Regions from separate parts of the Neobacillus sp. NPDC097160 genome, predicted to be linked through region 3. Evidence: riboswitches for the same ligand, from Rfam matches in the RefSeq annotation. Region 3 holds a riboswitch; each other region holds the start of a gene.
What was found. A riboswitch is a leader RNA that binds a small molecule or an ion and turns the genes downstream of it on or off. The one in region 3 is predicted to bind S-adenosylmethionine.
Positions count from the first base shown of each region.

Region 1: another riboswitch for S-adenosylmethionine. It lies ahead of metK (methionine adenosyltransferase); the one in region 3 lies ahead of metE (5-methyltetrahydropteroyltriglutamate--homocysteine S-methyltransferase).
Region 2: another riboswitch for S-adenosylmethionine. It lies ahead of ACIQXV_RS02100 (homoserine dehydrogenase); the one in region 3 lies ahead of metE (5-methyltetrahydropteroyltriglutamate--homocysteine S-methyltransferase).
Region 4: another riboswitch for S-adenosylmethionine. It lies ahead of ACIQXV_RS19170 (methionine ABC transporter ATP-binding protein); the one in region 3 lies ahead of metE (5-methyltetrahydropteroyltriglutamate--homocysteine S-methyltransferase).

Region 1 covers NZ_JBIWDU010000023.1:59,148-64,749, forward strand. The annotation lists gene asnB (asparagine synthase (glutamine-hydrolyzing)) at 1-487, opposite strand, end outside; gene metK (methionine adenosyltransferase) at 748-1,947, opposite strand; SAM riboswitch class I at 2,149-2,287, opposite strand; gene pckA (phosphoenolpyruvate carboxykinase (ATP)) at 2,551-4,137, shown strand; gene ACIQXV_RS25850 (DUF2584 domain-containing protein) at 4,199-4,441, opposite strand; gene ACIQXV_RS25855 (alpha/beta hydrolase family protein) at 4,499-5,293, opposite strand; gene ACIQXV_RS25860 (ABC transporter substrate-binding protein) at 5,425-5,602, shown strand, end outside.
Region 2 covers NZ_JBIWDU010000002.1:26,533-32,134, forward strand. The annotation lists gene ACIQXV_RS02090 (glycosyltransferase family 2 protein) at 1-3, opposite strand, end outside; gene ACIQXV_RS02095 (glycosyltransferase family 2 protein) at 23-1,312, opposite strand; gene ACIQXV_RS02100 (homoserine dehydrogenase) at 1,494-2,489, opposite strand; SAM riboswitch class I at 2,565-2,676, opposite strand; gene ACIQXV_RS02105 (GNAT family N-acetyltransferase) at 2,752-3,423, opposite strand; gene ACIQXV_RS02110 (GNAT family N-acetyltransferase) at 3,428-4,108, opposite strand; gene ACIQXV_RS02115 (carbon-nitrogen hydrolase family protein) at 4,196-5,050, opposite strand; gene argH (argininosuccinate lyase) at 5,169-5,602, opposite strand, start outside.
Region 3 covers NZ_JBIWDU010000019.1:84,376-89,977, reverse strand. The annotation lists gene pruA (L-glutamate gamma-semialdehyde dehydrogenase) at 1-1,176, shown strand, start outside; gene ACIQXV_RS23735 (ornithine--oxo-acid transaminase) at 1,249-2,457, shown strand; SAM riboswitch class I at 2,529-2,639, shown strand; cobalamin riboswitch at 2,733-2,925, shown strand; gene metE (5-methyltetrahydropteroyltriglutamate--homocysteine S-methyltransferase) at 3,077-5,368, shown strand; gene ACIQXV_RS23725 (histidine phosphatase family protein) at 5,554-5,602, opposite strand, start outside.
Region 4 covers NZ_JBIWDU010000013.1:177,324-182,925, forward strand. The annotation lists gene sufD (Fe-S cluster assembly protein SufD) at 1-141, opposite strand, end outside; gene sufC (Fe-S cluster assembly ATPase SufC) at 163-948, opposite strand; gene ACIQXV_RS19160 (MetQ/NlpA family ABC transporter substrate-binding protein) at 1,338-2,165, opposite strand; gene ACIQXV_RS19165 (methionine ABC transporter permease) at 2,182-2,847, opposite strand; gene ACIQXV_RS19170 (methionine ABC transporter ATP-binding protein) at 2,840-3,865, opposite strand; SAM riboswitch class I at 4,060-4,169, opposite strand; gene ACIQXV_RS19175 (O-acetylhomoserine aminocarboxypropyltransferase/cysteine synthase family protein) at 4,303-5,602, opposite strand, start outside.

The DNA.
Region 1 (5,602 bases), on a different contig from region 3:
CAGAAGCAAAGAACGTTCTTTCGCCGTCTTCAAAATAGAAAAACGGTTTGATTCCAAACGGGTCGCGTGCCCCGAAAAGCGTCTGTTCTTGCTTATCCCAAATGGTAAAGGCAAACATCCCACGCAGTTTTTCCACCGCTTTTTCCTTTAAATGACTATAAAGGGCGATAATGACCTCTGTATCGGAGCTCGTCGCAAATGATAAGCCCTCTTTAAGAAGTTCTTCACGTAGCTCAACATAGTTGTAAACCTCACCGTTAAAAATAATCCAGTAGCGTTCATTTTCATACGTTAACGGCTGATGGCCGCTCTCAATATCAATAATACTCAAGCGGCGAAAACCAAATTGAATATGATCATCATAATAAAAGCCATCATCATCCGGTCCGCGATGGGTGATAATATCATTCATATTTTTAAATTCTTGTTTTTGCTTGTCACTATAGTTTTGTGTTTTGTCGTGTACACAACCGATAAAACCACACATTATGTACCTCACCTACTCCATTAAAAATAAAACCTCTCTAATACTACCACTTTTTTTATAAAAAATGCACTGTGAACAATAGGAAATTAAAGTATCTTCAGTTTTCACTTCTTTTGGCCTACTTAAACATTTTATTCCAGTTAACCATTTACTGAACAAGAAAATAGACGAAAAAATAAAAACGGGAGTTACATTAAATATGCAACTCCCACTGCTTTTATTGCCTAGCTGCAGCGCCGAGGCGCTTTCGCTTTTCTATTTTATAAATTTGCTTGCCCGCGTAAAGCCTCTGCTTTATCAGTGCGCTCCCAAGGCAGGTCAACATCTGTACGTCCAAAATGGCCGTATGCAGCTGTTTGCTTGTAGATTGGGCGGCGAAGGTCAAGCATATTAATGATTCCTGCTGGGCGAAGGTCAAAGTTTTCACTTACAAGATCAACTAAAACATCTTCACTTACCTTTCCAGTGCCAAACGTATCAATAGAAATCGAAACTGGGCGTGCCACACCAATGGCATAGGCTAGCTGAACTTCGACTTTGTCAGCAAGGCCAGCTGCAACGATGTTTTTAGCAACATAACGTGCTGCATAGGCAGCAGAACGGTCAACTTTTGTAGGATCCTTACCGGAGAAGGCACCGCCGCCATGGCGAGCATAGCCACCGTACGTATCAACAATAATTTTACGGCCAGTTAAACCGGCATCCCCTTGTGGCCCGCCAATAACGAAACGGCCTGTTGGGTTAATGAAATATTTTGTATTTTCATCAATAAGTTCTTGTGGAACAACCGGATTGATGACATATTCCTTCAAGTTCCGTTGAATTTGCTCTAACCCTACTTCCGGATTATGTTGAGTTGAGATAACGATGGTATCAATGCGAACCGGTTTGTCATTTTCATCATACTCAACGGTTACTTGCGTTTTCCCATCTGGACGAAGGTACTCAAGAACCTTATCTTTACGCACCTCTGTTAATTTGCGAGCAAGCTTGTGTGCTAGTGAAATTGGAAGAGGCATAAGCTCATTGGTTTCATTACAAGCAAAACCAAACATTAAGCCTTGGTCACCTGCTCCAATTGCTTCGATTTCTTCATCTGACATTAATCCTTCACGTGCTTCAAGGGCCTGATCAACACCCATGGCAATGTCAGGACTTTGTTCACCAATGGAAGTTAACACAGCGCAAGTTTCGGAATCAAAGCCATATTTAGCACGATCGTAACCAATACCTTTAACCGTTTCACGAACAATCTTTGGAATATCCACGTAAGTAGAAGTCGTGATTTCGCCGGCAACTAGAACTAATCCGGTTGTTACCGATGTTTCAGCAGCAACACGGGCATTTGCATCCTTTTCTAAAATGGCATCTAAAATGGAATCAGAAATTTGGTCACAGATCTTGTCCGGATGACCTTCAGTTACTGATTCAGAAGTGAACAAACGACGTTTTGTTGACATCTGAATTCCTCCTATCATATGAGATCATCGAGGTTTTATGAAGGTTACAGGAATACTTCTCGAACCTCGTGAATTGATACGGTACTCATTCCCTTAGTATGAAATAAACAAAGGATTTTTATTAGAAACTCTTTTCATAAAAGGACTTATACAAAACAAAAAACCTTACCATAATGAGGAAAGGTTGTTCCGGGCCTTTCACTCTTATCGTTCAAGGCTGAAGCCTTGCGTCAGATTAGCACCTTCGCATTTGAAAAGGACCTGTTAAGCGGTCATTCTTTTCGTATTGCAGGTTGCTGGGTTTCATTGGGCCTGTCCCTCCACCAGCTCGGGATAAGAGAGTATCCGTTCAAATCAGAATGATACGCTAAAATGATGAGTACTGTCAATAAGTTTTTCAAGAAATTTTCAGGGAGTAGAGGAAGGAAGATTTCATTATTTATTCATAATCTAAATTATTGTCATGACTGATTATAAATTATTTGAATAATGTATAAAATGTAACCTAAATTCATTTAATAGTGTAGACTATTTCTCTAAATGTGTTATACTATTTATCAATATTATGATAATAAAAACCAAAATAAAGGAAGGTTTCCGTAAATGAATTCTGTTCATATTCCAAATGAATTAAATCAACTTTTACAAGAAAGTAATGCTCAATTACAATTATCCGTTCCCCAATTAGTCGAAAAAATCTTAACCCGCAATGAAGGAACGTTAACCGCAACGGGAGCCGTTCGCGTCTCTACTGGCAAATATACAGGTCGTTCACCGCAGGATAAATTTATTGTGATGGAAGAGGCAACGAAAGATAAAATTGCTTGGGGACCGACGAATCAGCCAATTTCTGAAGCGGTGTTCACTAGCCTATATTATAAGGTTCTTGAGTACTTAAAACAACAAAATGAAATTTTTGTATTTAAAGGCTTTGCTGGAGCTGATAAAAAATCCCGCTTACCCATCCAGGTGGTCAATGAATATGCGTGGCATAATTTATTCGTACATCAGTTATTCATTCGCCCATCTGAAGATGAGTTACTTTCACATGATGGCGGATTTACGGTTATTTCTGCACCCAATTTTAAAGCCAATCCTGCTGTTGATGGTACGAACTCGGAAACCTTTATTATCATTTCGTTTGAACGGAAAATTGTTTTAATCGGCGGCACTGAGTATGCTGGGGAAATGAAAAAGTCCATTTTTTCAGTCATGAATTATTTGCTGCCTGAAAATAATATTTTTTCAATGCATTGTTCTGCGAATGTCGGTCTTGAAGGCGATGTTGCCTTATTCTTCGGTTTATCCGGAACAGGGAAAACCACTTTATCAGCCGATCCTAATCGACGGTTGATTGGTGATGATGAGCATGGCTGGTCATCCAATGGGGTCTTTAATGTTGAAGGTGGGTGCTATGCCAAATGCATTAATCTTTCGCGTGAAAAGGAACCGCAAATCTTTGACGCAATTCGCTTTGGAACAGTCCTTGAGAATGTAACAATAAATCAAGAATCAAGAATCCCTGATTATGATGATGGAACATTGACCGAGAACACGAGAGCGGCCTACCCTATGGAAGCGATTGATAATATTATTCAGCCCAGCATTGCCGGTCATCCAAACACGATTGTATTTTTAACTGCAGATGCGTTTGGTGTGCTGCCTCCAATTTCAAAATTAACGAAAGAACAAGCCATGTACCATTTCTTAAGTGGGTACACGTCAAAGCTTGCCGGAACTGAGCGTGGTGTAACATCACCTGAAGCCACCTTCTCCACCTGCTTTGGTGCACCATTCCTGCCGCTTCCTGCGACCCGTTATGCGGAAATGCTTGGTGAAAAAATATTGGAACACAATGCCAATGTCTTTTTAGTGAACACAGGCTGGACTGGCGGAGAATATGGAGTCGGCAGCCGGATGAAACTTTCCTATACAAGAGCAATGGTGCAAGCCGCTCTCGAAGGCGAACTCAACCATGTCGAAACAGTCAAAGATGAAATTTTCGGCTTAAATATTCCACTTCATATTGCCGGTGTACCAGATGAAGTCTTGCAGCCGAATAAAACATGGGCAGACCCTGCGGCCTATGAGGCGAAGGCAAAGGAACTTGCCGGAAAGTTCCGTGAAAACTTCAAGAAGTTTAATGATGTATCTTCCGAAATTGAAGAAAAAGGCGGCCCTGTTGTTTAAATATACGCAAAAGCCCATATCAATTGGATATGGGCTTTCTTATGTCCACAGGCCTGCCTGCTTAGTTCGTCGAATTTAATGATACTAATTGATAGGTTAGCGTTGTACTGTTGTTTTCCCATTCCACTTTTTTAATCAATGCGGATCCGCTTGAATCACTGTCCATCGTTTTCTTTACATCAATGGGAATTTCAATCGGATAGAGCCTGTATCCTTCCTTTACTAGCACAAAAAGATTTTCCCCTACTCTTTTCTCCCTGCCTTTTGTCACAATCATGGTATTCAATTCAAGAGGCATACCCATAAAAAAATCCGCTCCTCTGCTTGTATTAACTATTAACTATTAACTATTAACTATATATTACCATCTTTTGCTATGGTTTTTCATCCACTTTGATAAATCCTCAACGACTTTTCTATTCACTGCAGGCGGAAAATAGTGAGTAAATTCGTCAAAATACCAGCATTCAACCGGTTTGTCCAGGACTCTAAGCCTTCTTTCAAGACGATAGGCATGCTCCACGGAAACATTATGATCCATTACCCCATGAATAATTAGGACAGGTGCAGCCAATCTTTCCAGTTCAAATAATGGCGTCCGCTTCTGATAACTTTCCGGAAACTTCTCAGGGGTACCGCCAATAACCCGTTTCATCATCCTCCGTAGATCTTTCCTTTCCTCATACGTTAGGGTCATGTCACTAACTCCGCCCCAGGTAACAACAGATGCTGCTTCGGGGAACTGGATCCCTGTCAACAGCGCCATCACACCGCCGCGTGAGAAACCAAAGATATGGATTTTACGTACCCTAGAAATAGATTTCAACAGCAAATAAGCAGAAAATGCATCCTCTCTGTCTTCCCCGGCAAAATCCTCATTCCCCTCCCCGCCTTGATTGCCACGATAAAAAGGCGCAAATACAATAAAACCCTCTGAAGCAAACTGGGCAATTCGGGCGGGACGAACCTTTCCAACATTTTTAATGCCGCCGCGTAAATATAGGAACCCATCCATCGGTTCATTACCAATCGGTGCCGCAAGCAGCCCTTTCACCCTTAATCCATTTGAAAAATAGGTAATAACCGTTAATTCAACATTAGGATTTGGCGAAGGAAAGCGTATGTGTTCAAGGATTTCCCCATTATTTATCTTCATCTGCCAATCCTTCCTTTATCAAACTTATTAAAATTTATTATAACTGGGCATTCACATATTTTTCTACTTTTCATACGATATCTTAGGCAAATAGCCCAGATTTCTTAACGGTATTGAAGGAGGTTCATTTTATGAAAAAATCGTTAAAGTTCAGTTTCTCCTTTCTTCTCATTGCTATTCTCATGTTTTCATTAGCCGCTTGTAACACTGATTCCAAAACAGAGACAAAGAAATTGGAAAAAGTTCGTATTGCAGAAGTGACCCGTTCCATTTTCTATGCACCGCAATATGTTGCACTGGCAAAAGGAT
Region 2 (5,602 bases), on a different contig from region 3:
CACTTTTTCACTCCTTCTATGATTATGATTTTATAACTTGATTTATAAAGTTTGTTAAATTAGGATAGTCGCTTAGACTTTTTATATCATTAAGGAGCTCTTTTCGATCCTCTGAGCCGAAGCCTGCAGCCCCTAAGATATTGAAATGACGGATATCGACCTGGAGCATAAGAATAATGGTTTCAAGGATGAGGATGAATTTTTCTTCGAATTTTTGAAATTGCTCCGGCCTAGATTTTCCAAGTATTTTATATTCCCTTAGGATATTATTCATCGTTAATAAATCCGTGAGTCCAGAAAGCTCTAATCCTAGAATGAGGATATCAACATCATGATGTTTTATCGTAAAAAGGCCAAAGTTCCCGACTGCCTCTCTCCATTTGCTTTCCCCAACCGGATGCTCCTGATGGTAGGTGAATAATTGATCGCTGACAATATTTTGAGCACCCATTTTGTATAATCGGTATCCTAATTCCCAATCTTCGTAACCGTAATGGAAAAACTCTTCATCAAATCCTCCTGCCTTAACGATCATTTCTTTCCGTATAGAGACGTTCCCTGTTAGAAAGGCCATCCATGGAAATGCAAACCCTTCTAAATCTGCACTGAAATTTCGGATAATCTGCCGAAACCATGGAAATGATTTAAACGCTAAATCCCTATAGGTTTTTCTTGCGAAATCGCTTTTCTCTAATAATGAATATGGTTCATCATAATGGGTTTTACGATTTTGGAATCTCGTATATATTTCTTTATTATTTTTTGTTAAATCTGCAATGGTGTCTATTTTTTGCTCAGAGAAACTGGGGAAAACACATGTATATAGTGCTTTGGAATGCATAACCCCTGACAAAATCACGTTATTTTTGGATTGATGATACTTATAGTGATTTTCAACAAAATCAGGTTCCGTGATCATTTCCGCATCTAGAAAGATCAAAATGCTTCCCCTTGCAGAACGAACACCTAAATTTCTGACCTTTGCTCTTCCCAGCTTTTGATTACTATGGATATATTTAAAGTGATAGGGCGGAGAGTAGCCTTTTAGTTTTTCTTCCGTTTGGTCTGTTGAGGCATCATTAATAAAGATGACTTCCATTTTTGCAGGATTAAAGGTTTGGAGTTCAAGTGAATAGAGGGAAAATAGATTAAGTGGATATTTATTTTGTGACGGCATAATAACACTGACTTCAATGTCTTGATCAATTTTATTTACCGATGAACCTTCAGTGTTACTTTTTTGGGGACTTTGCATCATCTCTTTTTGTGTACTTTCTTTTTGTGTACTTTCTTTTTTAAAACTTCCTGACATGACGCACCCCTTCAATTTTTGTTTTATCAAATAACTAGTCCATTTGGTCGAGCTTTTACACAATATGTTTACCATTTAGTTTTGACTAAACTTGAGCCCAGTTTTGTTAATTTCGTTTATTTTTTATTGAAAGCAAAGAAAAAAAGAGCTTGAGGACTCTTTTTTTCTGGAGAAATTTCTATCATGTTGTTAATGCCGTTAGTCGAGGGGCTGGTGCATTGTTTTTACACACATAAACCAAATCTTCGATGATAGCACTTGCAGTTGGAAACATTCCAGCACCTGGTCCTTGCAGCGTGATTTCACCCACAATATCAGAGTGGACACTGACAGCATTCTGAACCCCTTCCACATGGTAAAATGGATGCTCCTTTCCAACAAGGACCGGCTTTATGGTTGCTTTAATCTGATTTCCCGACTTACTTATTTGGGCAATATGTTTATACCGTAAGCCTAATTCTTCAGCTTTTTCAATTAATTCACTTGTAATAGCGGTAATCCCTTCACGCTCAACATCATGCCAGTTTGGTTCCTCTCCAAAGGCAATCCGGCTAAGAATCATCGCTTTATAAAAGGCGTCATAGCCCTCAATATCATTTGTCGGGTCAGCTTCAGCAAATCCGTTTTCTTGGGCTAAGCTTAGTGCTTCGGCAAATGACTGCTTACCCTCCCGCATTTCGGTCAGGATAAAATTCGAAGTTCCATTTAAGATTCCTTGAACCTGTTGAATGCGATTGATGTTTAATAATTGTCTAAAGGTTTGAATTACTGGGATTCCCCCTGCTACCGTTGCTTCAAAACCAACCGATACATTATTTTTTTCTGCCAGCTCGAGCAGCTCTTGTCCATGATGGGCAAACATCTCTTTATTCGCTGTAATAATGTGACATCCCCGTTCGATGGCCTTTTTCAAAAATGAAAATGTTGGGTCCTTGTCCACGATGGCTTCAATGACAATATCAAGCTCCGGCATATTTAGAATGTCTTCAAAATCTGTAGTAAGGAGAACATCCTCACTGACGTTTCTTTCCTTCTGCTTATTTTTTATTAGGACAGCGGCAACCTCAACCTTTTTACCCAATACCGCTGTTAATTCCTCCGCATGTGATTGAATCGTCCGATAAACACCTTCCCCAACTGTTCCAAAACCTAGGATTGCCACTTTTATTACAGTCATTGTCCATCCACCCCTATTTAGATATTTTTTTTAAAACAGGAAAAGCCCTCTTCATAAGAAGAGGGCAGAATCCTCCTCTTATCTGTCAGGTTAAAAATAACCTGCAGGAATTAGCACCTTTTCAAGGAATACCTTGAAGGTTGCCGGGCTTCATCGGGCCTAGTCCCTCCGCCGCTCTGGATAAGAGTTGTATTTAGTTTCATTAATTTACCAAGTTATAAAGAGAATGTTAGCTGAATCTTCTGTCAATGTCAATAGATTTTTATAACGGTAATAAAGCGATTGATTCTATTGTCGTGATTTTTTCAATCATCTGGAGCCATTTCTGCGGTTTATTGGATAAAACCGAATAGTAAGTAGTCAGAAAATCCTTTACTAAAGCGGCTGGTAATTGACCAAACTCATCATCTGTTGGCATGAAACACAAATCAAGTCCCTCTACAGCCTCCCCAGTATTTTCCCAAGAAGGGTGAACATAAGTAAGATCAAGGCGCTTATAGCCTAAATGCGACAATACTTCCCGGCGCACATAGGGGTCCATCACCTTAACGCCGCCAAATTCGTGATGTTCTACTCGGTAAGGATCATAGATTTCTGCAAACATTCCGAACAACACTTTGCCATTTTCTTTGGCAAGCTGGTTTAAATCCTTTAAACGGTTTTGCGCTAAAAATCGTCCAAGCCCTAATCCCGGTTCGCTGATAATGGTAAAATCCGTCATAGCAATATTCCAATCGGGGTAATATCGGTATTCCGTTGCTCCGACAACTTGGTCTGCTTTTGTGGCAACAAACACACGAATGCTTGGGTCTTCCAACGGTTCTTTCCAATGGTCATATTCCAATACTTCTTCCGGTGGGAAAATTTCTTTCATTAAATCATGAAGCTTTTTAAAATTGGGATCTCCAATACTGGTTATTCTTTTATATTCCATCGGCTTATACGCCCCCTTCTTGTGATTTAAACGGGTTCTTCCATTCCATTAAGGCTGCATTGTTGCAGGACTCTTCATCATCGAGATAATTTTTTGCAATGCCGACTGGTACACGGCCGCACCGTAGCAAAAAGCTAATGACGGGATCGTCTAATTCTCCACTAATGACCGCTGTTAGATACTCATTGGGGGTCATTTGATCAACCACATTATGATAGCCTGGCATCCTGCCTCCGCCCAGCAGTCGGGCATATCCCTTTTCAATGACTATATGGTACATCGCTTGCATCATTAATTTACCTAGCCCTAGTTTCCTGTATTGTGGGCGAACACTGATATCGACAATATACAATGTATCGCCATTCGGATTATGGCTGCGGATGTACCCGTTGTCGGTGATTTCTTCCCAAGAATGATTGAGATTATTTGGGTCAAACTCGACACAAAGACCTGTGAGCGAACCAGCCAGTTTCCCTGCAATTTCACAGCATAGCGCACCATCTGGAAAAATGGTTACATGATTCGTTAGCTGCTGTTTATTCCACCATAATTCGGCTGGGAAAGGCGGTGGAAAGCATTCAGACTGGATTTCAATGAGCTGATCAAAATCATTTTTGGTGTAATTGCGAATGATCGCCTTTACGGGCTGACCCTGGTCATATACATAAAATTCACTTCGATACACGGTTTGGTTTCACACCCCTTGTTATATCTAGCTACAACATTCATCTGCTAGTGGGCTTCGCTAAAAGTAAGCCCCAAGTTTTTCTAATTACCAATCGGTATAAAGGTCTGTTCTGCGGTCACGCCAGGTTGTGACCGAGCCGTGCTCGCGAACTTTATATAAAAGTTCTAAATCCAGATCGGCTGTTACAACCATATCATTATTAATTTCCCCTTCTACCAATATGCCTTTTGGCGGAAATGGGATATCATTTGGGGTTATTATTGCCGCCTGGCCAAAATTTGCCCGCATAAAATCGACTGTTGGCAGTGAACCGACAGTTCCTGTTAAGACCACATATACTTGGTTTTCCACTGCGCGGGCATGGCTTGTATATCGTACTCTATGAAAACCATGACGATCATCTGTGCAGGATGGACAGAAAATGACATCGGCACCCTTAGCTTTTGCCATGCGGACAATTTCCGGAAACTCAATATCATAGCAAGTAAGCAGTGCAATTTTTCCTTTATCCGTTTCAAATATTTGAAACGAATCCCCTGGCGCCATATTCCACTCGTTCACTTCTGTTGGGGTAATATGCAGCTTAGCTTGCTCACCGATCCTCCCATCTGGATAAAATAAATGAGCGGTATTATAGAGCTGATCATCCTTTTTAATAACATGTGTTCCTGCAATAATATGCATATTTGTTTGTTTTGCAAAATTCGAAAAGAGTTCACGGTATTGTTCAGTAAAGCTTGGCAGGTCGTCGATCGTTAGACTTTGCCCCTGTTCGCTGCCAATGGAGAGGAGCTGGGTGGTAAAGAATTCCGGAAACAGGACAAACTCCGCACCAAATTCTTCAGCCGTTTTTATGTAATGCTCGCATTGTGCGGCGAATTCCTCAAAGGATTGAATTGTATGCAGATGGTACTGCACAACAGATACTCTTAGTTTCATTTTTCTCCTCCAGTTTTGATTCTTTTAAAGGAATTATCTAATATTTTAGTATTTTATTCAAACTTCATCCCTTAATTAAATAATTAAAGCCCGCCAAGTAGCGGGCATTTAACATCAATTATTCTTGCAGTTTCCCTTCGGCAAGCGAGATTTGCTTCATCACCTGTTCAGGGGCTGTTCCGCCAAAGCTGTTTCTGACGGCAACTACATGCTCAGGAGCCAGTACTTTATAAATGTCTTCTTCAAATAATGGACTGAATCCTTGATATTCTTCGAAAGTTAAATCTAGCAAAAATTTATTAGCCTGAATCGCGTATAAAACAATTTTTCCAATCACTTCATGAGCTTCTCGGAATGGTAACCCCTTTCGTACTAAATAATCGGCAATGTCTGTGGCATTGGAAAAATCATTATTAATAGCTTTACGCATTACATCTTTGTTGACGGTCATCGTCTCGATCATTGGTGCTAACAGCTTTAATGAGCCTTCTAGTGTCTCCACTGTATCAAACATGCCTTCTTTATCTTCCTGCAAATCCTTGTTGTACGCGA
Region 3 (5,602 bases):
AAGCCATGGAACGAAGCGGACGCCGATACAGCAGAAGCAATCGATTTTCTTGAGTATTATGGAAGACAAATGCTCCGTATTAAAGATGGTTTTCCAGTTAATAGCCGTGAAGGCGAATTTAATCAATTCCATTACATTCCACTAGGAGTCGGAATTATTATTTCACCGTTTAACTTCCCATTAGCGATTATGGCCGGAACAACTGTTGCCGCGATTGTTTCGGGAAACACGGTTCTGTTGAAACCTGCTAACTCGACACCTGTAGTGGCTGCAAAATTTGTAGAGCTTATGACAGAAGCGGGACTTCCGAAAGGTGTGCTTAATTTTGTGCCGGGAAGCGGTGCAGAAATTGGTGACTACCTTGTGGATCATCCGAAAACACGTTTCGTCTCCTTTACAGGTTCTCGCGATGTCGGCTGCCGCATTAATGAACGTGCAGCAAAGGTTCACCCAGGGCAAATTTGGATTAAGCGGGTTATTGCAGAAATGGGCGGTAAGGATACGGTTGTTGTCGACAGCGATGCCGATTTAGAGTTAGCTGCAAAAAGTATTGTTTATTCTGCTTTTGGTTTCTCCGGTCAAAAATGTTCTGCAGGCTCTCGCGCCGTTGTTCATCAAGATGTTTACGACGAAGTCATTGAAAGGGCGGTTGCCTTAACGAAGACACTCACACTTGGAAACCCGGAAGCTCTTGAAAACTATATGGGACCAGTTATTGATGACAAGGCATTTAAGAAAATCATGAATTATATCGAAGTTGGCAAACAAGAGGGCAGATTGATGACCGGCGGTGAAGGCGATGATTCGAAAGGTTACTTTATCCAGCCGACGATTTTCGCTGATCTTGATGAAAAATCACGCTTGATGCAGGAAGAAATTTTCGGACCGGTGGTGGCTATCTGTAAAGCACGTGACTTTGACCATATGATGGAAATTGCCAATAATACTGACTATGGTTTAACCGGTGCCCTTATTTCTAATAATCGTGAACATATTGAACGGGCTAGGGAAGAATTCCACGTTGGAAATCTGTATTTTAATCGTGTCTGTACCGGTGCCATTGTCGGCTATCAGCCATTTGGCGGCTTTAATATGTCTGGCACAGATTCAAAAGCCGGCGGTCCTGATTATTTGCTGCTTCATATGCAGGCAAAAACAACTTCTGAAACATTATAGGGATTTTTCCGAAAGGGGTCTTCTTCCTTGAAGTCCTTACTTTTGGGAAAAATAAAGAAGGGAGCTAACATAATGACTATGAAAACAGCAAAAACAACTGAAATCATTGAACAAACAGAAAAATTCGGTGCGAATAACTATCATCCGCTGCCAATCGTAATTGCTAAAGCAGAGGGTGTTTGGGTAGAAAGCCCGGAAGGTACCCGCTACATGGATATGCTTAGTGCCTATTCCGCTGTTAACCAAGGGCATCGTCATCCAAAAATTATTCAAGCCTTAAAAGATCAAGCGGATAAGGTGACACTTACTTCCCGTGCTTTCCATAACGACCAACTTGGTCCATGGTATGAAAAGATTTGTCAATTAACCAATAAAAACATGGCGCTCCCAATGAATACAGGGGCAGAAGCCGTTGAAACTGCCCTTAAAGCTGCCCGCCGCTGGGGTTATGATGTTAAGGGAATTGCCGATAATCAAGCAGAAATCATTGCTTGCACCGGTAACTTCCATGGCCGGACAATGGGGGCTGTTTCCTTATCGTCTGATCCAGAATATAAGCGCGGCTTTGGTCCGATGCTGCCGGGAATTAACTTAATTCCCTATGGCGATCTCGGGGCGTTAAAAGCAGCTATTACACCTAATACTGCAGCATTTTTAATCGAGCCAATCCAAGGCGAAGCGGGGATTATCATTCCATCGGCAGGATTTATTAAAGCCGCATTTGACTTATGTAATGAAAACAATGTCTTGTTTATTGCCGATGAAATTCAAGCAGGTCTGGGTCGTACGGGTAAAATGTTTGCGTATGAATGGGAAGGAATCAATCCTGACATGCTGATATTAGGAAAAGCACTTGGCGGTGGTGTATTCCCTATTTCTTGTGTCGTAGCGAATGCTGATATTTTAGGCGTATTTAACCCAGGATCACATGGTTCAACTTTTGGTGGAAATCCACTTGCCTGTGCTGTTTCGATTGCAGCACTTGAAGTGCTTGAAGATGAAAAACTAGCAGAACGCTCGCTTGAATTAGGAAACTACTTCCTTGAACAATTAAAATCAATCAATAATCCAATTATAAAAGAAGTTAGAGGCAGAGGCCTGTTTATTGGCGTTGAACTAACAGAGGAAGCAAGACCTTATTGTGAGCAGTTAAAGGATGAAGGACTGTTATGTAAAGAAACCCATGATACGGTGATTCGCTTTGCGCCGCCGCTTATAATTGCAAAGGAAGAAATTGATTGGGCTGTTGAAAAAATTAAACAGGTTTTGGCTTATAAATAAATAATCTTTGACAGTACCTGTTTTGCATGCTATTATTGCAAATAATTCAAAACATTTTTAAAAATTAAAAGCTCTTATGAAGAGAGGCGGAGGGACTGGCCCTATGAAGCCCAGCAACCATTTAACAAATTTGTTAAAAAGGTGCTAATTCCAGCAAGGCATATTGCTTTGGCAAATGAGAGGGATGACAAAGGATTCGCAAGTCTCTCTATGTACCATTAGAGAGACTTTTTGTTTTTCACGAGATAAATGGTTCCAAATCTGTTTTTAAAAACTTTATATCAAAAGCTTCAGGTGCTGTGTAAATGATTTACACGGCTTAAAAGGGAAGACCGGTGAAATACCGGCACGGTCCCGCCACTGTAATGGGGAGCGACTTATCGAACTGCCACTGTTTCATATTGAAATGGGAAGGGATAAGAAGCGATGAACCAAAGTCAGGAGACCTGCCTGTTGTATGCACTTATACTCTACGAGGATATAGGGGGGTGAGGAATACGTGTTGAGGAATCCAGAAGGTCTCAACTCTAGTTAACTATACGTATGAATCTCTCTTTTTATTTTGAAAAGAGAGATTTTTTTAGTTGAGGACCAAAACACAAAGGGGAGAAAAACCATTATGGAAAAAGTATTAAGTTCAAATTTAGGGTACCCAAGAATTGGTGAAAAACGCGAATGGAAACAAGTACTGGAACAGTTTTGGGCAGGTAAAGTAGGCAAAGAAGCCTTCTTAAAGCAAATGGAGGAGATTCGCCTGCAGCAGCTTGTGAAGCAGCAGGAGCAGGGAGTGGACTTGATCCCGGTTGGAGACTTTAGCTTATACGATCATGTGCTAGATACGGCCGTTATGTTCGGTTTAGTACCGAGACGATTTGAATACAGCGGCCGGAAGATACCACTTGAAACCTATTTTGATATTGCTCGAGGAACGAAAGATGCAGTTGCATCTGAAATGACCAAATGGTTTAATACAAACTACCATTATATAGTTCCAGAGCTTGCTGAAACAGCGCCTGCTCTTGTTGAAAACCGCCCGCTTCAATTTTACCAAGAGGCGAAACAAAAACTTGGTATTCATGGAAAACCTGTTATATTAGGACCGGTTACATTTGTAAAGCTATCAAAAGGCTATAACAAAAGTGAGTTTAAAGCAGTTGTCGAACAATTTGTCCCTCTTTATGCTGAAATTTTACGCGAACTAGAGGCAGAAGGCGTAGAATGGGTACAATTCGATGAACCGATTTTAGCTGCTAGTATTTTAAAAGAAGAGATTGCTATATTTAACGAAGTCTACCAGGCATTGCATGATGCAGCACCCAACGTAAAGGTGATCTTGCAAACTTATTTTGAAAGTATCGAGCATTACGAAGAGGTCATTTCACTTCCTGTTCAGGCAATTGGACTGGATTTTGTACATGATGAAGGTCAGAATCTTGCTGCCTTGAAAAAATACGGCTTTCCAAAAAATAAGGTCCTTGCAGCTGGAGTAATTGATGGTCGCAACATTTGGCGTACGAATCTTGAGGAGACATTTTCAATTCTTACAGAGATTACCGAGGTTGTTCCCAAAACAAGTCTAATTGTTCAGCCGTCATCAAGCTTATTGCATGTACCTGTGACAGTAAAAATCGAAGAAACGCTCGATGAGTTGCTAAGAGATACGTTATCATTTGCTGATGAAAAATTAGCGGAAACGGTGATACTTACAAAAGGCATAAACGATGGAAAAAAAGAGATCGAGAAGGAAATCGCAGAAAGTACCAGAGCGATTCAGACATTAAATCAATCATCGATTCGAAATAACACTCAAGTCCGTGAAGCTGCACTCAGCTTACAGAAGGATCAAGCAGAGCGGAGAGCCCCATTTACCGTCCGGCAGGGAATTCAAGAAAAAGCTTTTCAATTACCAGTTCTTCCTACGACAACGATAGGGAGCTTCCCGCAAACAAAAGAAGTCAGAAAACAGCGTTTAAAATGGCGGAAAGGCGAATTAACCGATAGTGATTATGGAGCCTTTATAAAGGCGGAAATAAAAAAGTGGATTGATATTCAAGAAGAACTCGGTCTGGATGTGTTGGTACATGGAGAATTTGAACGGACAGACATGGTTGAATATTTTGGTGAAAAATTAGCTGGATTTCAATTTACAAAATACGGCTGGGTTCAGTCATATGGTTCAAGATGTGTGAAGCCGCCGCTTATTTACGGTGATGTCGCATTCAAGAAACCTATGACAATTGAAGAAACTGTTTATGCCCAATCGTTAACAAGCAAACCAGTAAAAGGAATGCTGACAGGCCCGATTACGATTTTAAACTGGTCATTTGTCCGTAATGATATTTCACGTTATGCAGTGGCAAATCAAATTGCGCTTGCACTTCGAAAAGAAGTGGAAACACTTGAGGAAAATGGAATCCGTATGATTCAAGTGGATGAGCCTGCCATTCGAGAGGGACTGCCGTTAAAACGTGAAAAATGGGCCGCCTATCTTGAGGCTGCTGTTTATGCATTTAAACTGGCGACGTCCTCTGTTCAAAATGATACGCAAATTCATACCCATATGTGTTATTCAGACTTTAAACATATCATCAATGCAATCAAAGCGCTTGATGCAGATGTTATTTCGATTGAAACTTCAAGAAGCCATGGTGAACTCATTCATGCCTTTGAGGACCATACATATGATAAGGGTATTGGTCTTGGTGTATACGACATTCACAGCCCGCGTGTCCCGCAGCTTGAAGAGATGACCAGAAATATTCATCGTGCACTTCAAGTACTTGATCCAAAACTATTCTGGATTAATCCCGATTGCGGCTTGAAAACCCGAGGTATTGATGAAACGGTCGCGGCACTGCGAGTCATGGTGAAATCAGCAGAACAAACGAGAGAAGAACTCCTCGTGAAATAGGAATAATAATTAAGCATTTGAAATCTAAAAAAGGCCCAGTCCAGAAGTTTTGTTAATCGGACTAGGGCTTTTTTATTTTTTCTGTATCTGAACTATTTAATCATCTTCCGTAATAAAAGGGACAGGCTTCTTTTTAGAAAATATTTTTAAAAGATGCCTGTCCTCCAATTGGTATAAATATGTGGTCAGGCTCTGTTATTTCCAAATTCTCTAAAAGAGGTATCCGCCACACGA
Region 4 (5,602 bases), on a different contig from region 3:
ATCTGGTCTAGGCATTGGCAGTTGTTCGAACTCAGTTAATGCCTTTAGACGAAACTCTTCAAACCACGCTGGCTCGTTCATTTCTTTTGAAAAAGAACTGACAAACCCCTGATCAAATGGTAATTTTGTTTCTGTTGTCATTTTAATCCTCCTAACACTCTCTTACGCTTCTTGCCCAACTGTTTCATCTTCAATTCCAAGCTCTTGCTTGATCCAGTCATATCCTTCTGCTTCTAAGCGTTGTGCCAGCTCCGGTCCGCCTGATTTCACAATACGGCCTTGCATCATAACGTGCACATGGTCAGGAGTGATATAGTCTAACAAACGTTGATAGTGGGTGATGACTAAGCAGCCGAACTCCTCGCCGCGCATTTCATTGATTCCCTTAGAAACAACCTTAAGGGCATCGATGTCTAAGCCGGAGTCGATTTCATCCAAGATAGCAATTTTGGGTTCTAACATCATTAATTGCAGGATTTCATTACGTTTTTTCTCTCCGCCTGAGAAACCTTCATTTAAATAGCGCTGTGCCATATCAAGATCCATTTCAAGGAATTCCATTTGCTTATCCATTTTACGAATGAACTTCATAAGCGAAATTTCATTTCCTTCGCCAAGGCGGCTATTGAGTGCTGAACGTAAAAAATCGGCATTTGTTACGCCGTTAATCTCACTTGGATATTGCATCGCCAAAAATAGACCTGCACGCGCGCGTTCATCTACTTCCATTTCAAGGACATTCTGTCCGTCTAACGTAATGTTTCCGCTAGTTACTTCATATTTTGGGTGCCCCATGATCGCCGATGATAACGTGGATTTACCAGTACCGTTTGGACCCATGATCGCGTGGATTTCGCCGCCCTTTATTTCAAGGTTTACACCTTTTAAAATTTCTTTCCCATCAATTTCTACATGTAAATCTTTGATCGTTAAAGTTGATCCAGCCATATCTATACCTCCGAAAAGAAAGTTTTGTATCTTGTAGACCCAATGGGTCTATGTTCTATTCTCATTTTATTCTCATTACAATCTTATAACAAATGAAATGTATTAGCAACTCCTAAACAGTAAAAACAATGTTATTATTTTCATTAAGCAGACTCTAAATGAGAATGAGAGTGTGTTTTTGGGAAAATTCAGTCAATAAACCATTATGTAAAATGGGCCCGTTTAAAATCATACCTCATTTTTTGGACATTTCCAACAGTATTCACGGGTAAAATCCTTTCTATTTTTACCCAATAAGAAGGATTCATGTATGTAATGGCCTGCTCCATTCGAAATAGGAAAAGCCAGTGAGGGGATCACTGGCTTCTGTCTTTCTACCTATTTATATATTACTCAGCAACCGTTACCGCACCTTTGTATTTATCTAGAATGAAATCTTGAATTTCTTTTGAATGCAGAACTTCTACAAGCGTTTTGATGTCTTTACGGTCTTTATCCTCTGAACGTACGACCACAAGGTTTGCCGGTACAACGTCATTGCCTTCAAAGGCAATTCCATACTTGCCGATATCAATACCGCCTTCTAATGCGTAGTTCGTATTAATGACGACCGCATCACCTTCACCACTTTCGAAAGAAGAGGCTAATAATTTTGCTTCAATTAAAGTGGAGAAATCAAGGTTCTTTGGATTTTCAACAATATCCTCAACTCTTGCGTTCGCGCCAACGCCTTCTTTAAGCTTAATTAAACCTTCTTTTTCAAAAATCGGTAAAATACGTCCGTGGTCACTAAGTGAATCACTCATAATAATTTTTGCGCCTTTTGGAAGGTCTTTTAAGCTTTTATATTTTTTAGAATAAATTCCGATTGGTTCCTTATGGATTTCACCAACACTTACAAATTTAAAATCCTTATTTTCTTTCATTTGTAGGTCTAAATACCCTGGTGTTTGAAAATAGTTTGCGTCGAGTTCTTTATCTCGTAACGCTACGTTTGGAAGGATATAGTCTTGGAAAACTTTGATTTCCAGGTCAATGCCTTTTTCTTTTAATAAAGGTTTTGCCGCTTCTAGCACTTCCGCATGCGGTACAGCAGATGCACCAACGACTAATTTCTTGTTACCATCCTTTTTAGCAGTATCATTTTTTTCCCCGCCGCACGCTGTTAGGGCAAACACTGCGAACGCAATAAAAAGAACACTTAGTAATTTTTTCATTATTTAACTCCTCCAGTTATCGTTTATCTGTTTTCTTTGTAAAATAATCTCCAACAAATTGGATGATAAAAACCAAAATTAATATCGCAATCGTTGCAACTAACGTAACAACTGGTCTATTGCGCTGAAAACCTTCAAGGTAGGCAAAATGCCCAAGTCCACCGGATCCAATGACCCCAGCCATCGCGGTAAAGCCGACTAGCGAAATAGCTGTGACGGTAATCCCTGAAATTAATGCCGGTAAAGATTCAGGTATCAATACTTTAAAAATGATATGACCATGTGTTGCTCCCATCGATTGCGATGCTTCAATAACACCTTTATCGATTTCCCTTAGGGCAATTTCTACCATACGAGCATAAAAAGGAGCTGCTCCAATAATAAGGGCTGGGAGCGCAGCATTTGCACCAAGCATAGTCCCAAGTAATAATTTTGTAAATGGAATTAATAAAACAATTAAGATAATAAAGGGGATAGACCTAAAAATATTAACAAAGCCGGCAATAACGACGTTAACAGGCCGATTAGCCCAAATATTACCTTTATCCGTTAAAAACAACAATAGACCCAGGAATAATCCTAAAATAAATGTCGCAAACACGGAAATGGAAGTCATATAAATGGTTTCACGTGTTGCTTCTATTAAATTTTCCCACTTTACCATTTCCATAAAATTAGCCATTACTGATCACCTCCACGCCAACTTGCTGGGAGTGAATATAATCGATGGCTTGCTGTATTTCGCTAGCTTGTCCATCCAAATGGATAAATAATGTTCCGTATGATCCGTTTTGCGTGTGCGAAATTTTCCCTTGAAGAATATTTACAACAACATCGAAATCCCGGATTATGTTTGTGATTAATGGCTGTTCAGCTGCTTCCCCGATGAACGAGAGCTGAACCACTTGTCCATACGGATAAAGTTTAAGTAAATGTTCGATTGTTTCTTTCGTTTCTTCCGGTTCTGTTACCTGCTGGACAAACCGTTTGGTGATTGGCTGCTGCGGATTTTTAAAGACATCAAGCACGGAACCAAGCTCTACCACTCGGCCGCTTTCCATCACTGCTACCCGGTGACAGATTTTACGAATGACATGCATTTCATGGGTAATTAAGACAATTGTTAACCCGAGCCGTTTATTGATATCAACTAACAATTCTAAAATCGAATCTGTCGTTTGCGGATCGAGGGCTGAAGTTGCCTCATCACATAACAATACTTTTGGATTATTTGCGAGAGCTCTAGCAATCCCAACCCGCTGCTTTTGTCCGCCGCTTAGCTGTGATGGATAAGCATTTTCTCGGCCTTCCAGTCCAACCAGCTTAATCAACTCTTCGACCCGTTCCTTTCTTTGTGGCCCCTTAACTCCGGCAATTTCTAGGGGAAAAGCAATATTTTCACTAACTGTTCTTGACCACAGCAAGTTAAAATGTTGGAAAATCATGCTAATTTCCTGACGCGCTTTTCGAAGTTCAGCTCCCTTGATTTTCGAAATCACTCGGCCGGCAACCGTGACACTTCCATCAGTCGGCAGCTCCAGGCCATTTAACATCCGAATCAGGGTACTTTTTCCGGCACCGCTATAACCAATCACACCGAAAATTTCTCCATTTTGTATTTCAAGGTTCACGTCATCGACGGCCTTTAGCTCCCCTTGCTTGGAGGGATATATCTTATGAACATCTTTTATTGAAATCACTTGAATCACCTGCTTCTTATCCTGATTACCAGTTACTTAAATATAGGTTTGACTGTTTAGGCGAAAATATTTTGGAAAAATAAAATGCGGGAGGCTTCTAGCTAGACAATTTCCAAAGTCGAAATTTATACTTTCCTATCCCAAAACAAAAAGCCTTTCTGCGCAGGCAGAAAGGCATCACGAACTAGACCTTTCTCCCATCTTCCAAAGCAAACGCTTTGTGTGAATTGGCACCATTTCAATAAATAATATTGACGGTTGCCGGGCTTCATCGGGCACATCCCTCCACCTCTCTTGATAAGAGCTAACAGCATTCTATATTCAATTAACACGTTAAATTGTTTAAGTGAATTATTTTACAAATGCTATCGTATCACGGATAAAAAGGGGTGTCAACGAAAAATTCTTTATTCTCGAAAAAATAGATTTAGGAAATTTTAGGCATTTGCCTTCACTGAAGCCAAGCCTGTTGCAGCTTCAATCGCTGATTCGAGATCCTCGATTAAATCCTCAACATTTTCAATTCCGATCGAAAGTCGAATTAAATCCTCTGATACACCTGCCGCTTTAAGTCCTTCCGCATCTAATTGCTGATGCGTCGTACTTGCCGGATGAATGATTAAGCTTTTTGCATCACCAACATTGGCCACATGCGCCCAAAGTGACAGCGAATCAATCAATTTAGCGCCTGCTTCTTTTCCACCCTTAATGCCAAAAATAACCATAGAACCCGCACCTTTAGGTAAATACTTTTTCGCGAGCTTCTGGTCTGGGTGTGATGGATGACCCGGATAGGAAACCCAGTCCACGGCAGGATGGTTTTCTAAATACTCAACCACTTGCTTTGTATTGGCCACATGCTCCTTCATCCGGACATGAAGTGTCTCGAGTCCAAGCGTGAATTGGAAGGCATTTTGCGGGCTTAGCGCAGGGCCAAGATCACGCAATAATTGCACGCGTGCTTTAATAATATAGGCAATGGCACCGAGCGCTTCCGCATAAACAAGATCATGATAGCTGGCATCCGGTGTCGTAAAGCCCGGGAATTTCGGTGAATTCCAATCAAACTTACCGCCATCCACAATGATGCCTCCTGTAGATGTCCCATTTCCCAACAGCCATTTTGTTGCCGAGTGCACGACAATATCGGCACCGAATTCGATTGGCCGGCAAAGATATGGAGTAGCAAAGGTGTTGTCAATAATTAATGGTACCCCTGCATCATGAGCGATTTCCGCTACTTTCTCAATATCGAGCACACGCAAGCTAGGATTACCAATCGTTTCCGCAAAAACAGCCTTTGTTTTTTCTGTAATCGCCGACCGGAAGTTTTCCGGATCATCCGGGTTGACAAACTTCACATTAATTCCATATTTAGGAAGGGTAACAGCAAATAGATTATACGTTCCGCCATAAAGGTTCGATGCAGAGACAATCTCATCCCCTGCCTCGGCAATGTTTAAAATCGCGAGCGTGATGGCAGCCATGCCGCTAGCAACAGCAAGTGCACCAACGCCTCCTTCTAATAACGATATTCTTTCTTCAAAAACCGTAGTGGTCGGATTGTGAATCCGAGTATATATGTACCCAGGTTCCGCTAAGCTGAAAAGGTTTGCCGCATGTTCGGTATTTTTGAATTGATAGGCGTTGTTTTGATAAATTGGAACTGCGCGAGCACCTGTTACCGGATCCGGAGCCAAACCACCATGAACACTCAATGTTTCAAAACGATACTTC